3 regions of the Paenibacillus sp. plas6 genome follow, and region 3 is predicted to be linked to each of the others. Evidence: a T-box and tRNA genes for the amino acid it is inferred to sense, from the RefSeq annotation. Region 3 holds a T-box; the other regions hold tRNA genes.
What was found. A T-box is a leader RNA that pairs with one kind of tRNA and senses whether it is charged. The one in region 3 lies ahead of AC2TDL_RS16360 (valine--tRNA ligase), so its partner is inferred to be a tRNA-Val.
Positions count from the first base shown of each region.

Region 1: it has a tRNA-Val gene. The T-box ahead of AC2TDL_RS16360 (valine--tRNA ligase) is inferred to sense a tRNA for this amino acid. The anticodon was not compared.
Region 2: it has a tRNA-Val gene. The T-box ahead of AC2TDL_RS16360 (valine--tRNA ligase) is inferred to sense a tRNA for this amino acid. The anticodon was not compared.

Region 1 covers NZ_CM170151.1:2,488,268-2,492,661, reverse strand. The annotation lists gene AC2TDL_RS11265 (ABC transporter ATP-binding protein) at 1-158, opposite strand, end outside; gene AC2TDL_RS11260 (ABC transporter permease) at 271-1,389, opposite strand; gene AC2TDL_RS11255 (PadR family transcriptional regulator) at 1,559-2,080, opposite strand; tRNA gene AC2TDL_RS11250 (tRNA-Leu) at 2,227-2,309, opposite strand; tRNA gene AC2TDL_RS11245 (tRNA-Lys) at 2,316-2,391, opposite strand; tRNA gene AC2TDL_RS11240 (tRNA-Gln) at 2,404-2,478, opposite strand; tRNA gene AC2TDL_RS11235 (tRNA-Val) at 2,489-2,564, opposite strand; tRNA gene AC2TDL_RS11230 (tRNA-Glu) at 2,630-2,704, opposite strand; tRNA gene AC2TDL_RS11225 (tRNA-Thr) at 2,737-2,812, opposite strand; tRNA gene AC2TDL_RS11220 (tRNA-Asn) at 2,816-2,891, opposite strand; rRNA gene AC2TDL_RS11215 (23S ribosomal RNA) at 2,982-4,394, opposite strand, start outside.
Region 2 covers NZ_CM170151.1:1,727,685-1,732,078, forward strand. The annotation lists gene mmsA (multiple monosaccharide ABC transporter ATP-binding protein) at 1-166, opposite strand, end outside; gene chvE (multiple monosaccharide ABC transporter substrate-binding protein) at 257-1,321, opposite strand; tRNA gene AC2TDL_RS07670 (tRNA-Lys) at 1,556-1,631, opposite strand; tRNA gene AC2TDL_RS07675 (tRNA-Tyr) at 1,647-1,732, opposite strand; tRNA gene AC2TDL_RS07680 (tRNA-Phe) at 1,742-1,817, opposite strand; tRNA gene AC2TDL_RS07685 (tRNA-Asp) at 1,846-1,922, opposite strand; tRNA gene AC2TDL_RS07690 (tRNA-Val) at 1,930-2,005, opposite strand; tRNA gene AC2TDL_RS07695 (tRNA-Met) at 2,009-2,085, opposite strand; rRNA gene AC2TDL_RS07700 (23S ribosomal RNA) at 2,220-4,394, opposite strand, start outside.
Region 3 covers NZ_CM170151.1:3,721,887-3,726,280, forward strand. The annotation lists gene AC2TDL_RS16355 (LysM peptidoglycan-binding domain-containing protein) at 1-1,412, shown strand, start outside; T-box leader at 1,466-1,714, shown strand; gene AC2TDL_RS16360 (valine--tRNA ligase) at 1,768-4,394, shown strand, end outside.

The DNA of each region.
Region 1 (4,394 bases), 1.2 Mb from region 3:
AAAATAAAGCCGATTTCATCTAAACGAATTTCAGTAAGCTGCTTAGCATTTAGCTTATCAATAGCTTTGCCATTGATAACGACGCTTCCTGAGCTTGGCTGAAGCAATGCTCCTGCTATAGATAAAAATGTACTTTTCCCTGAACCAGAAGGACCGATTACAGCTACGAATTCACCTTTGTTTAATGAAAAGTCAACGTTTTTAACGCTGTAACAGTTTGTTCCCCTTGTAAATAGGTTTTAGATACTTGTGTGAATGTTAGAATAGACATTATTCAACCCTCCCAATCGCAATAAGCGGATCGATCTTTTTCATTCTGCGAATTGATAAAACGGAACTTAGGGTACATATAATTAGCAAGGCTAGTCCATAAATAATGACTAATTTAGTATCTAAATCAAATGGCATACCAGCTGGGAACACCATAGCAGTTAAATAAGTAATGATTATACCGATAACAATGCTTACCAATGAAAGTAAAAATACTTGCGATACAATCATTTTGCTTAAGAATGATTGACTAGCACCTAGTGCTTTCATAACACCTAGTTGATTTGTTTTTTGCAACGTTAATACATAGAAAAATACTGCTAAGATACAAGCGGAAATTACAAGCAAAAATACTAACATCATTGTTATCGTTCCGCTTTCTTCAATATAACCTGGCATACCTCTTACGGCTGCTCCCTTAGTTACTACCTCAACACCCTTAAAATTAGCTTGAATTTGCTCTGGATCAATATCTTTACCTTGCAACATTATCGCATTAACTGGATTTGAAACATTGTGATCTGAGCCTGGAGCTGCAAAAGCTGCTGTTCTCCACTTTTCCATCGTTGCAAAAACTGCTGGCATATGGTTGTAAGTTTCATTACGTACAAAACCAACAATTGTAAACTGCTCTACAGATCCTTCAATGGAAATTGTATCTCCGATTGCAAAACCTTCATCCTTTAAAGTATCATTTACGATGACGCCCATATTATCGTTAGCGTCAAGCGGCTTGCCTTCTACTATTTCAGGCTCTAAAAAGCTGCCTGGCTGTACTGCGATAATAGTTATATCAGTTTTTAAAACCTCATCGTCAACATTTCTAACAATAGTAGCCGTTAATTGTCCCATTGCAGATGCATCTTCCACATTTGGTTGCTTTAATAGCTCTGTTATTAAATCTTCACTAATAACTGAACGACTCATCGATGAACGTGAGCCTTCCTCAAACATTACATAATTGGCATCAACGTTTTTCATTGTAGCTGCTGCTAAAGTTGATAAGCCGTTACCTAGACCAGATAAAATAAATACTAGCCATGAAATTAAAATTGTGATAACCGCAATCATAACAAATCTCGATTTGCCATGCTGTAGCTCTTTCAATGCTAAATACAATTTTGTTCACTCTTTATATAGTCAGATTTGACTATTCAAGTATAGACTATAATCTGTTTCATTTCAATTATGATTAGTCAAATTTGACGGATTTATACACAAGAGTGACAAAACAATGAAATTTTCCATAAAAGCAAAAAAAGAGCCCTTTCGTTTTATGAAAAGACTCTTATAAATGTTTCTTACCTAATTGTTGTAACGCTTCCTCAAGAAATTGAATTTCTGCCTGAAGCATGATCAGCTTATGTCGTATGACTAAATTAACCCCTTGTGTGGTAACATGCTGAGGAACATTAGTATACTGCTCAATCATTTTTTTATTTTTTTCTAGACGCAGAGTAAGAGACTTTAGCGCTTGCTCTTGTGATAAAAAGTCAATAAACATTAGTCCCACATCACCTTTATAGTGATATGTCTCAGACTCTGTTAAGTTGTCCATAAGCAATTCGAAGAAGTAAGCTCTACCTTTATCATTAATCGCATAAACTTTACGAGGTGGACGGTTGCCCTCTTGCTCATGTTCTATGTCAATATAACCATTCGCATTAAGCTTATCTAAAGTTGCATAAGCAGTTGGTTTTTTCATATCGGTAATGGAGCTTAGATTTTTCTCTATAAAATCATTTATTTGATACCCATGCTGACGCTGGCGCATTAATAGCCCAAGCAATATTAATGATCGTTGTTTCAAACTGCTCAGCTCCTTTCCTTGCGCTTAACCTATTTTCTCTTAAATAAAAAAAAAACGTCAACGTTCATCCTGCAATATTTCACTGCATATTACTCTATAATTACAAAAAAACCACCAGATTTCTCTGGTGGAGTTAATTTTATAAATGGTGCGCGTGGAGGGACTTGAACCCCCACGGTCGCCCGCTAGATCCTAAGTCTAGTGCGTCTGCCAATTCCGCCACACGCGCACAAAATGGTGAGCCATGAAGGACTCGAACCTTCGACACCCTGATTAAAAGTCAGGTGCTCTACCAACTGAGCTAATGGCTCTCAAAGAGAAAATGGCTGGGGATCAAGGATTCGAACCTTGGAATGACGGAGTCAAAGTCCGTTGCCTTACCGCTTGGCTAATCCCCAATATTTATAATGGTGGAGGATGACGGGATCGAACCGCCGACCCTCTGCTTGTAAGGCAGATGCTCTCCCAGCTGAGCTAATCCTCCGTAAGGGATAGTTTATCCAAAAAAACAACATTTATTAAAGCTTTTCAGTAGTGCTTAATTAAAATTGGTGACCCGTAGGGGATTCGAACCCCTGTTACCTCCGTGAAAGGGAGGTGTCTTAACCCCTTGACCAACGGGCCATATTATCTAGCTTGTCCAACCATGAGGAAAATGGAGCTCTCAACCGGGATCGAACCGGTGACCTCATCCTTACCATGGATGCACTCTACCGACTGAGCTATGAGAGCAAATGGCTCCCCGAACAGGACTCGAACCTGTGACAACTCGATTAACAGTCGAGTGCTCTACCGACTGAGCTATCAGGGAACATTTTATCGCTCACAAACAGCTTAAGTAGCTGCCTGAAGGCTTGCACCCTCAAAACTGGATAGAAAGTTTCTCATCTTACGAATCATTTAGGATAAGCCCTCGACCGATTAGTACTGGTCAGCTCCATGCATTGCTGCACTTCCACCCCCAGCCTATCTACCTCGTCGTCTTCAAGGGGTCTTACTACTTGGGAAATCTCATCTTGAGGGGGGCTTCACGCTTAGATGCTTTCAGCGCTTATCCCTTCCGTACTTGGCTACCCAGCGGTGCTTCTGGCGAAACAACTGGTACACCAGCGGTACGTCCATCCCGGTCCTCTCGTACTAAGGACAGCTCCTCTCAAATTTCCTACGCCCGCGACAGATAGGGACCGAACTGTCTCACGACGTTCTGAACCCAGCTCGCGTACCGCTTTAATGGGCGAACAGCCCAACCCTTGGGACCTACTTCAGCCCCAGGATGCGATGAGCCGACATCGAGGTGCCAAACCTCCCCGTCGATGTGGACTCTTGGGGGAGATAAGCCTGTTATCCCCAGGGTAGCTTTTATCCGTTGAGCGATGGCCCTTCCATTCGGTACCACCGGATCACTAAGCCCGACTTTCGTCCCTGCTCGACTTGTGGGTCTCGCAGTCAAGCTCCCTTCTGCCTTTACACTCTTCGAATGATTTCCAACCATTCTGAGGGAACCTTTGGGCGCCTCCGTTACGCTTTAGGAGGCGACCGCCCCAGTCAAACTGCCCACCTGACACGGTCCCTTCGCCCGATTCAGGGCGACAGGTTAGAACTCCGATACGATCAGGGTGGTATCCCAACGGCGCCTCCACACAAGCTGGCGCTCATGCTTCCTAGGCTCCCACCTATCCTGTACAGATCGTACCAAAGTCCAATATCAAGCTGCAGTAAAGCTCCATGGGGTCTTTCCGTCTTGTCGCGGGTAACCTGCATCTTCACAGGTATTAAAATTTCACCGGATCTCTCGTTGAGACAGCGCCCAATTCGTTACGCCATTCGTGCGGGTCAGAATTTACCTGACAAGGAATTTCGCTACCTTAGGACCGTTATAGTTACGGCCGCCGTTTACTGGGGCTTCGGTTCATAGCTTCGGCTTACGCCTAACCATTCCCCTTAACCTTCCAGCACCGGGCAGGCGTCAGCCCGTATACGTCGTCTTACGACTTTGCACAGACCTGTGTTTTTGCTAAACAGTCGATTGGGCCTTTTCACTGCGGCCCCCTCGGGCTATTCACCCTACCGGGGCACCCCTTCTCCCGAAGTTACGGGGTCATTTTGCCGAGTTCCTTAACGAGAGTTCTTCCGCGCGCCTTAGCATGCTCTGCTCGCCTACCTGTGTCGGTTTGCGGTACGGGCACCTTCGTCTCACTAGAGGCTTTTCTTGGCAGCCTGAACTCATGACCTTCGCTACTGCAATTTTCGCTCCCCATCACAGCCCAGCCTTTCGATGAGCGGATTTGCCTACTCACCAGCCTCACTGCTTGGA
Region 2 (4,394 bases), 2.0 Mb from region 3:
GATATACACCGGATAGCACCTTCATTAACGTTGATTTTCCTGCTCCATTTTCCCCCATAAGTGCATGAATCTCACCTTCACGCACCTTTAAGTTCACGTTATGAAGTGCTTTTACACCTGGAAATGTTTTCGTAATACTCCGCATTTCTAAGATTATCTTTTCCAATCGACACACTCCCATTTCTATAGAATGGATAGGAATAGAAATGACTTAGTAATACGTGATTACCAAGTCATTTTTTTACTTCACCTATAATTAAAAGTCACTTTCTGAATAATAGCCTGAATCAATCAACACTTCTTTGTAGTTTGTAATATCAACACTTACAGGTTCAAGAAGGTAAGATGGAACAACCTTCACACCGTTATCATAGGTTTCTGTATCGTTAACTGTCGCTTCTTTACCTTCTAACACAGCCTCCGCCATAGAAACTGCTACTTTAGCTAGCTCTCGAGTATCTTTGAAGATTGTAGATGTTTGTTCACCTGCAATAATCGATTTTATAGATGCAAGCTCTGCGTCTTGACCTGTAATGATTGGCATAGGCTTATCTGCTGAACCATAGCCAACTCCTTTAAGTGAAGAAATAATACCGATACTAATGCCGTCATATGGAGAAAGTACAGCATGTACGAGATCCGTTGTGTAGTTTGCGCTTAGCAAGTTATCCATGCGCGCTTGTGCAGTTGCACCATCCCAACGAAGAGTTGCAACTTGCTCCATTTGTGTTTGACCGCTCTTTACAACTAATTTACCGCTGTCGATATACGGTTGTAGTACACTCATAGCTCCATTAAAGAAGAAGTATGCGTTGTTATCATCAGGTGAGCCAGCAAATAGCTCAATATTAAATGGTCCTTTCCCTTCTTTTAAACCAAGCTTTTCTTCAATATAGCTTGCTTGTAACACGCCAACCTTAAAATTATCGAACGTTGCATAGTAGCTAATATGAGGAGTATTACGAATTAAACGGTCGTAGGAAATTACTGCAATCTTTTCATCTGCTGCTTTTTGTAATACTTCTGTTAAGGATTCACCGTCAATCGCTGCAATAACTAATACGTCTACTCCTTTCGTAATCATGTTTTCAATCTGTGAGACTTGGTTTTCAATAACATCCTCTGCGTATTGCAAGTCAACCTTGTAGCCGAGTTCTTCAAATTTCTTCTTCATATTGTCTCCGTCAGCAACCCAGCGTTCAGAAGATTTCGTTGGCATCGCAATACCAACACTCCCCTTACCGCTGCTTCCGCTTGAGGAACAAGCAGCAAGTACTACAGTCAGTAAAGTAACAATCATCATTACGGCTATTTTTTTCATTTTGTAACCCCTTTCAATTTATCGTTACACTAATAGTGTAGTTTCCAAAGGTTTACATGTCTTTCCAATAAATTAGCTAATATTTATAATTTTTTAACGTGCATAAAATGAAAAAGAGTGGCTTGAAACAAGTTTGCTTCAAGCCACTCTACCGTTATTATTAAGTTTACAGATTAGCATGATCAATAGTATTTAAAACAAAAAAAGAGAGTTACCTCTCTAGTTTGTAAAAAATGGTGAGCCATGAAGGACTCGAACCTTCGACACCCTGATTAAAAGTCAGGTGCTCTACCAACTGAGCTAATGGCTCTCAATTAAGAGAAAATGGTGGAGGCTGATGGATTCGAACCACCGAACTCGTAAGAGAACAGATTTACAGTCTGCTGCGTTTGGCCACTTCGCTAAGCCTCCACAAATTAGTGGTGGCTCGGGACGGAATCGAACCGCCGACACGAGGATTTTCAGTCCTCTGCTCTACCGACTGAGCTACCGAGCCACATTTTTATAATTTTTTTGCATTAAAATGGCGGAGCTGACGAGATTCGAACTCGCGTTCTCCTGCGTGACAGGCAGGCATGTTAGGCCTCTACACCACAGCTCCGCATTAATGGTGGAGGATGACGGGATCGAACCGCCGACCCTCTGCTTGTAAGGCAGATGCTCTCCCAGCTGAGCTAATCCTCCATATGGTAGCGGCGAAGGGGATCGAACCCCCGACCTCACGGGTATGAACCGTACGCTCTAGCCAGCTGAGCTACACCGCCACATTTTTTCGACTTGTCCATATTACTGAATAATCATGGACTTGTCAATAGTTTTACTTACAATAATGTAAGTTTTATATTGAAGGTTTGCACCTTCAAAACTGGATAGAAAGTTTCTCATCTTACGAATCATTTAGGATAAGCCCTCGACCGATTAGTACTGGTCAGCTCCATGCATTGCTGCACTTCCACCCCCAGCCTATCTACCTCGTCGTCTTCAAGGGGTCTTACTACTTGGGAAATCTCATCTTGAGGGGGGCTTCACGCTTAGATGCTTTCAGCGCTTATCCCTTCCGTACTTGGCTACCCAGCGGTGCTTCTGGCGAAACAACTGGTACACCAGCGGTACGTCCATCCCGGTCCTCTCGTACTAAGGACAGCTCCTCTCAAATTTCCTACGCCCGCGACAGATAGGGACCGAACTGTCTCACGACGTTCTGAACCCAGCTCGCGTACCGCTTTAATGGGCGAACAGCCCAACCCTTGGGACCTACTTCAGCCCCAGGATGCGATGAGCCGACATCGAGGTGCCAAACCTCCCCGTCGATGTGGACTCTTGGGGGAGATAAGCCTGTTATCCCCAGGGTAGCTTTTATCCGTTGAGCGATGGCCCTTCCATTCGGTACCACCGGATCACTAAGCCCGACTTTCGTCCCTGCTCGACTTGTGGGTCTCGCAGTCAAGCTCCCTTCTGCCTTTACACTCTTCGAATGATTTCCAACCATTCTGAGGGAACCTTTGGGCGCCTCCGTTACGCTTTAGGAGGCGACCGCCCCAGTCAAACTGCCCACCTGACACGGTCCCTTCGCCCGATTCAGGGCGACAGGTTAGAACTCCGATACGATCAGGGTGGTATCCCAACGGCGCCTCCACACAAGCTGGCGCTCATGCTTCCTAGGCTCCCACCTATCCTGTACAGATCGTACCAAAGTCCAATATCAAGCTGCAGTAAAGCTCCATGGGGTCTTTCCGTCTTGTCGCGGGTAACCTGCATCTTCACAGGTATTAAAATTTCACCGGATCTCTCGTTGAGACAGCGCCCAATTCGTTACGCCATTCGTGCGGGTCAGAATTTACCTGACAAGGAATTTCGCTACCTTAGGACCGTTATAGTTACGGCCGCCGTTTACTGGGGCTTCGGTTCATAGCTTCGGCTTACGCCTAACCATTCCCCTTAACCTTCCAGCACCGGGCAGGCGTCAGCCCGTATACGTCGTCTTACGACTTTGCACAGACCTGTGTTTTTGCTAAACAGTCGATTGGGCCTTTTCACTGCGGCCCCCTCGGGCTATTCACCCTACCGGGGCACCCCTTCTCCCGAAGTTACGGGGTCATTTTGCCGAGTTCCTTAACGAGAGTTCTTCCGCGCGCCTTAGCATGCTCTGCTCGCCTACCTGTGTCGGTTTGCGGTACGGGCACCTTCGTCTCACTAGAGGCTTTTCTTGGCAGCCTGAACTCATGACCTTCGCTACTGCAATTTTCGCTCCCCATCACAGCCCAGCCTTTCGATGAGCGGATTTGCCTACTCACCAGCCTCACTGCTTGGACGGACATCCATCAGTCCGCGTCACTATCCTTCTGCGTCACCCCTTCGCTCAAACAACTACGGTGGTACAGGAATTTCAACCTGTTGTCCTTCCACTACGCCTTTCGGCCTCGCGTTAGGTCCCGACTTACCCTGAGTGGACGAGCCTTCCTCAGGAACCCTTAGGCTTACGGCGGATAGGATTCTCACCTATCTTTTCGTTACTCATACCGGCATTCTCACTTGAATACAGTCCACCACTCCTTACGGTATGACTTCAACCCGTATTCAACGCTCCCCTACCCAATTCGTAGGCTTCACTTCAACTTCGATGGTTTGTGTTTAGCTGAAGAACATACATTTAGTCGAATTCTTGAACAACCTTAGCGGTTGATTTCGACGAATGTTAATCGTCGCTAAACACTTCTTCAAAGAAGAAGTGAAACCTACGACTTGCCATAGCTTCGGCGGTGTGTTTAGCCCCGTTACATTTTCGGCGCAGAGTCACTCGACCAGTGAGCTATTACGCACTCTTTAAATGGTGGCTGCTTCTAAGCCAACATCCTGGTTGTCTGTGCAACTCCACATCCTTTCCCACTTAACACACACTTGGGGGCCTTAGCTGATGATCTGGGCTGTTTCCCTCTTGACAATGGATCTTAGCACTCACTGTCTGACTCCTGGATATATATCAATGGCATTCGGAGTTTGACTAGACTTGGTAACCCTCGCGGGCCCCGCACCCAATCAGTGCTCTACCTCCATGATACTCGACTCCAAGGCT
Region 3 (4,394 bases):
AAGTGATAGAGCAAGGAGAAAATGCTATTTTACAAGGGCAGCTTGTATTGAATGGAATTTATCGAGCGCAAGGAACAGAAGGCGAGCAGGTTGCTCTTGAACATTGGATACCGGTTGAAATTACATTACCGCTAAATCGCGTTACAACATTGTCTGAGGTTACGGTTGATATCGATACATTTGATGTTGTGCTGCTATCCTCTAGAGCGCTTAATTTGACAGGGATATTGTCACTAAGAGGTATTGTGCTGGAGCAAGAAGAAAGCAATAGCTGGGACAGTGAAGTGTTCACTGTATCTCATTCGCGCGGCAGCGACGATCAAGATGCAGAATATGCATATGAGGAACAAGAAAAAACAGAGCAGCAAGCTCAAAATGAGTATTATGACTCGAATGAGAACGGCTTGTCTTTTTACGCGGAAGAGGTGCGCAATGCTCAAGAGGAAGCGGAGGAAGCAGAAAGGGTTGAGGCAGAGAAGTACGAAGGTCAACAGCTTAGCTATTTGCAGCAGCTCGAACTTCGTTATGGGCAGCTAGCTACGCAGGAGGAGCAGTATCAGAGGTCTGAGCAACAGGAGCAATACGAACAATATGAGCAATATGAGCAACAGGAGCAATATGAACAGTACTCACAAGAAGCAGATGATACACAGACGGAAGTAAATGAGCAGGAAGTTTTACTAACACGATCATCAGATAATAAAGCTGCAAATGAGGAAGAAAGTGTGCGGTACACTGAAAGTGAAAATAAACAAGACAGTAACACCGATGTTTACGCACCATTACAAACGGTGTATGCTGCAACGGAGGAAGTAGACTCGCGCACAGAACAAGAAGAGCAGTTTGCAGAGCATAATAACAATGAAGAGATCCAATGGTCTTCTTCATCATGGGATACGCCAAAAGATGCAGAAGATTCGTTGCAACAGGAGGAACGCGAGTCAACCTTGCAATCACTCCAGCTTGATGAAGAAAATCCAGAGCAGGTGCCTGAGCTGGAAAAGGTCGATCAGTCACTTGCAGAACCGCCAATTGAACGAGAGCTTCATATCGCGCTTAATGCCAATCAAAAAGAGCAAAATGAAGTGTTAGGCATTCGTACAATACTCAATTCTAGTTTGCGTGAACAGGCAGCACAGCAAGCTGCAAGTTTACAACAAGAACAAGAGCGTGAGCGTGATGAGCAAGAAAAGAAACGCTCTAATGATGAGCAAATTGAATGGAAGCAGCTATTTTTAAGCAAACGACAAGAGCAGAACGAATTTAAGCGGATCAGAATGTGCATTGTCCAGAAAGAAGATACACTTGAGCAAATCGCTTCTCGTTACAGTGTTAATCCGCGCGATATTTTACAACATAATAATTTGTTCGAATCGGCAATTACAGAAGGACAGCTATTGTATATACCTTAATAGCGAATAAAATTGACTAGTTGCTCGTCTTACGTTATTATATTGATATATGTGTAATAATGTTGATGAGGAATAATATACATTTGTTTCCTTCAGAGAGTAGAGCTGTTCGCTGAAAGGCTCTATAGGTTAACGTGTATATGGGTCGCCTCTGAATTGCCAGGCTGAACGCAAAGATTTTTGTCATTAGGTGTGGCCGGTTACAGCCGTTATCTGTTAAAGTGCCATATGCTCAAGCAGTTTTACTGCTTACATATGGAATGAAGGTGGTACCACGGAAGCTTAAGCCTTTCGTCCTTTTAATTAAGGATGAGGGCTTTTTTTATTGCATATTTAATTTGTGGAGGATGAAGATATGTCAGACAATCAATCTAAATTGAGCATGCCAACAACTTATGATCCAAAAGCTGCTGAACAAAAGTGGTATGATTTTTGGATTAAAAATAACTTCTTTCAAGCTGGCAAGCGTCCAGATGCAGAGCCTTTTACAATTGTAATACCGCCGCCAAACGTTACTGGTATGCTGCATATTGGTCATGCGCTTGATTTCACTTTGCAAGATATTATTATTCGTCAAAAACGAATGCAGGGCTATGATGCTTTATGGCTGCCAGGTACGGACCATGCCGGGATTGCAACGCAAACAAAGGTAGAACAAAAACTGCGTGAGCAAGGCTTGTCGCGTCATGATCTTGGTCGTGAGAAGTTCCTTGAGCAAGTATGGGCTTGGAAAGATCAATATGCGAATACAATTCGTGAACAATGGAAAAAAATAGGACTTTCTCTTGATTACTCACGTGAGCGTTTTACGCTTGATGAAGGGCTTTCTAAGGCGGTGCGTGAAGTTTTCGTTCGCTTGTATGAGAAAGGCTTAATTTATCGCGGCAAAAAAATTATTAACTGGGATCCTGCAGCTCGTACTGCTCTTTCTGATATTGAAGTTATTTACAAGGAAGTTACAGGAAACCTGTATCATCTACGCTATCCATTGAAAAATGGTTCAGGATATATTACTGTTGCGACAACTCGTCCAGAAACGATGCTTGGAGATACAGCAGTTGCTGTACATCCAGAGGATGAACGCTATAAGCATTTAATCGGTGAAATGATTGTACTGCCAATCGTAGGTCGTGAAATTCCAATCATCGCCGATGAATATGTTGAGAAGGATTTTGGTTCAGGTGCGGTTAAAATTACTCCAGCCCATGATCCAAATGACTTTGAAGTTGGTGAGCGTCATAACTTGCCGCAAATCATCGTTATGGATGAAACAGGAACAATGAATGATGAAGCAGGTCCATACAAGGGCTTAGATCGCTTCGAATGCCGTAAAAAATTGGTTGCTGACCTGCAAGAGCAAGGCGTGTGCATAAAAATTGAGGAGCACGTACATCAAGTTGGTCATAGTGAGCGCAGTGGTGTTGTAGTTGAGCCATATTTATCTACGCAATGGTTCGTAAAAATGAAGCCACTTGCGGAAGCAGCAATAGCTGCACAAAAAGCAGGCAAAGGCGTTCAATTTATCCCAGAGCGTTTTGAGAAAATTTATCTTAACTGGATTGAAAATGTACGTGACTGGTGTATTTCTCGTCAGCTATGGTGGGGTCATCGTATCCCAGCTTGGTACAATGACGAAACTGGCGAAATTATCGTATCTCGTGAAGATCAAACAGATCCTAAGCTGCGTCAAGATAATGATGTATTGGATACTTGGTTTAGCTCTGCGCTATGGCCATTCTCTACACTTGGCTGGCCTGAGAAAACAGCAGACCTAGAGCGCTACTACCCAACAAATGTGCTAGTAACAGGCTACGATATTATTTATTTCTGGGTAGCACGCATGATCTTTACAGCGCTTGAGTTTACAGACCAAATTCCGTTCAAAGATGTGCTAATTCACGGTCTAGTGCGCGATAAAGATGGTCAAAAAATGTCCAAATCGCTTGGCAATGGTGTTGACCCAATCGATGTTATTGAACAATACGGTGCAGATGCAATGCGCTTTATGATTTCAACAGGCAGCACGCCAGGTCAAGATTTACGTTTCCGCTTTGAAAAAGTTGAACAAGCGCGTAACTTCGCAAACAAAATTTGGAACGCGTCTCGTTTTGCTTTAATGAACCTAGAAAACTTTAAATATGAAGATATTAATCTTAAAGGTAATTTGAGCACTGCGGATCGCTGGATATTGCATCGCTTAAATGAGACTGTGCGTGATGTTACTCGTTTAATGGACAGCTATGACTTCGGGGAAACTGGTCGCTTGCTTTACAATTTCATTTGGGACGATCTATGTGACTGGTATATCGAATTTTCTAAGCTTAGTCTTTATGGTGAGGATGAAGCAGCGAAAAAAGCGACTCAATCTGTGCTTGCATATGTATTAGATCGTACATTGCGTTTAATTCATCCGTTCATGCCGTTTATTTCGGAAGAAATTTGGCAGCACTTGCCGCATGAAGGTGAAACTATTACGCTTGCTTCATGGCCGACTTATGATGAGTCATTAGTTGCAGAGCAAGCAGTAAAAGAAATGGATCTATTAATGGATATGATTCGCTCTGTGCGAAATATTCGCGCTGAAGTGAATGTACCGATGAGCAAAAAGGTGGAAATGCTTGTTAAGCCGTCTTCCCAAGCGGAATATGATATTTTAATTTCTAACGAGGAGTTTATCAAACGTTTCTGTGGAACTAGCTCGCTAGAAATTTCGCTTGACATCGTTTCTCCAGATAAAGCAATGTCGGCTATCGTAACTGGCGCAGAGCTATATTTGCCGCTAGCTGGCTTAATTGATATTGCTCAAGAGATTGCTCGTTTAGAGAAAGAATTAGAGCATCTAAATAAAGAGGTAGAGCGAGTAGAGAAAAAGTTAGCTAATGAAGGTTTTGTTGCTAAAGCTCCTGCCAAAGTTATTGAAGAAGAGCGAGCTAAGATGAAGGACTATGCTGAAAAACGCGATAAGGTTATTCAACGAATTGC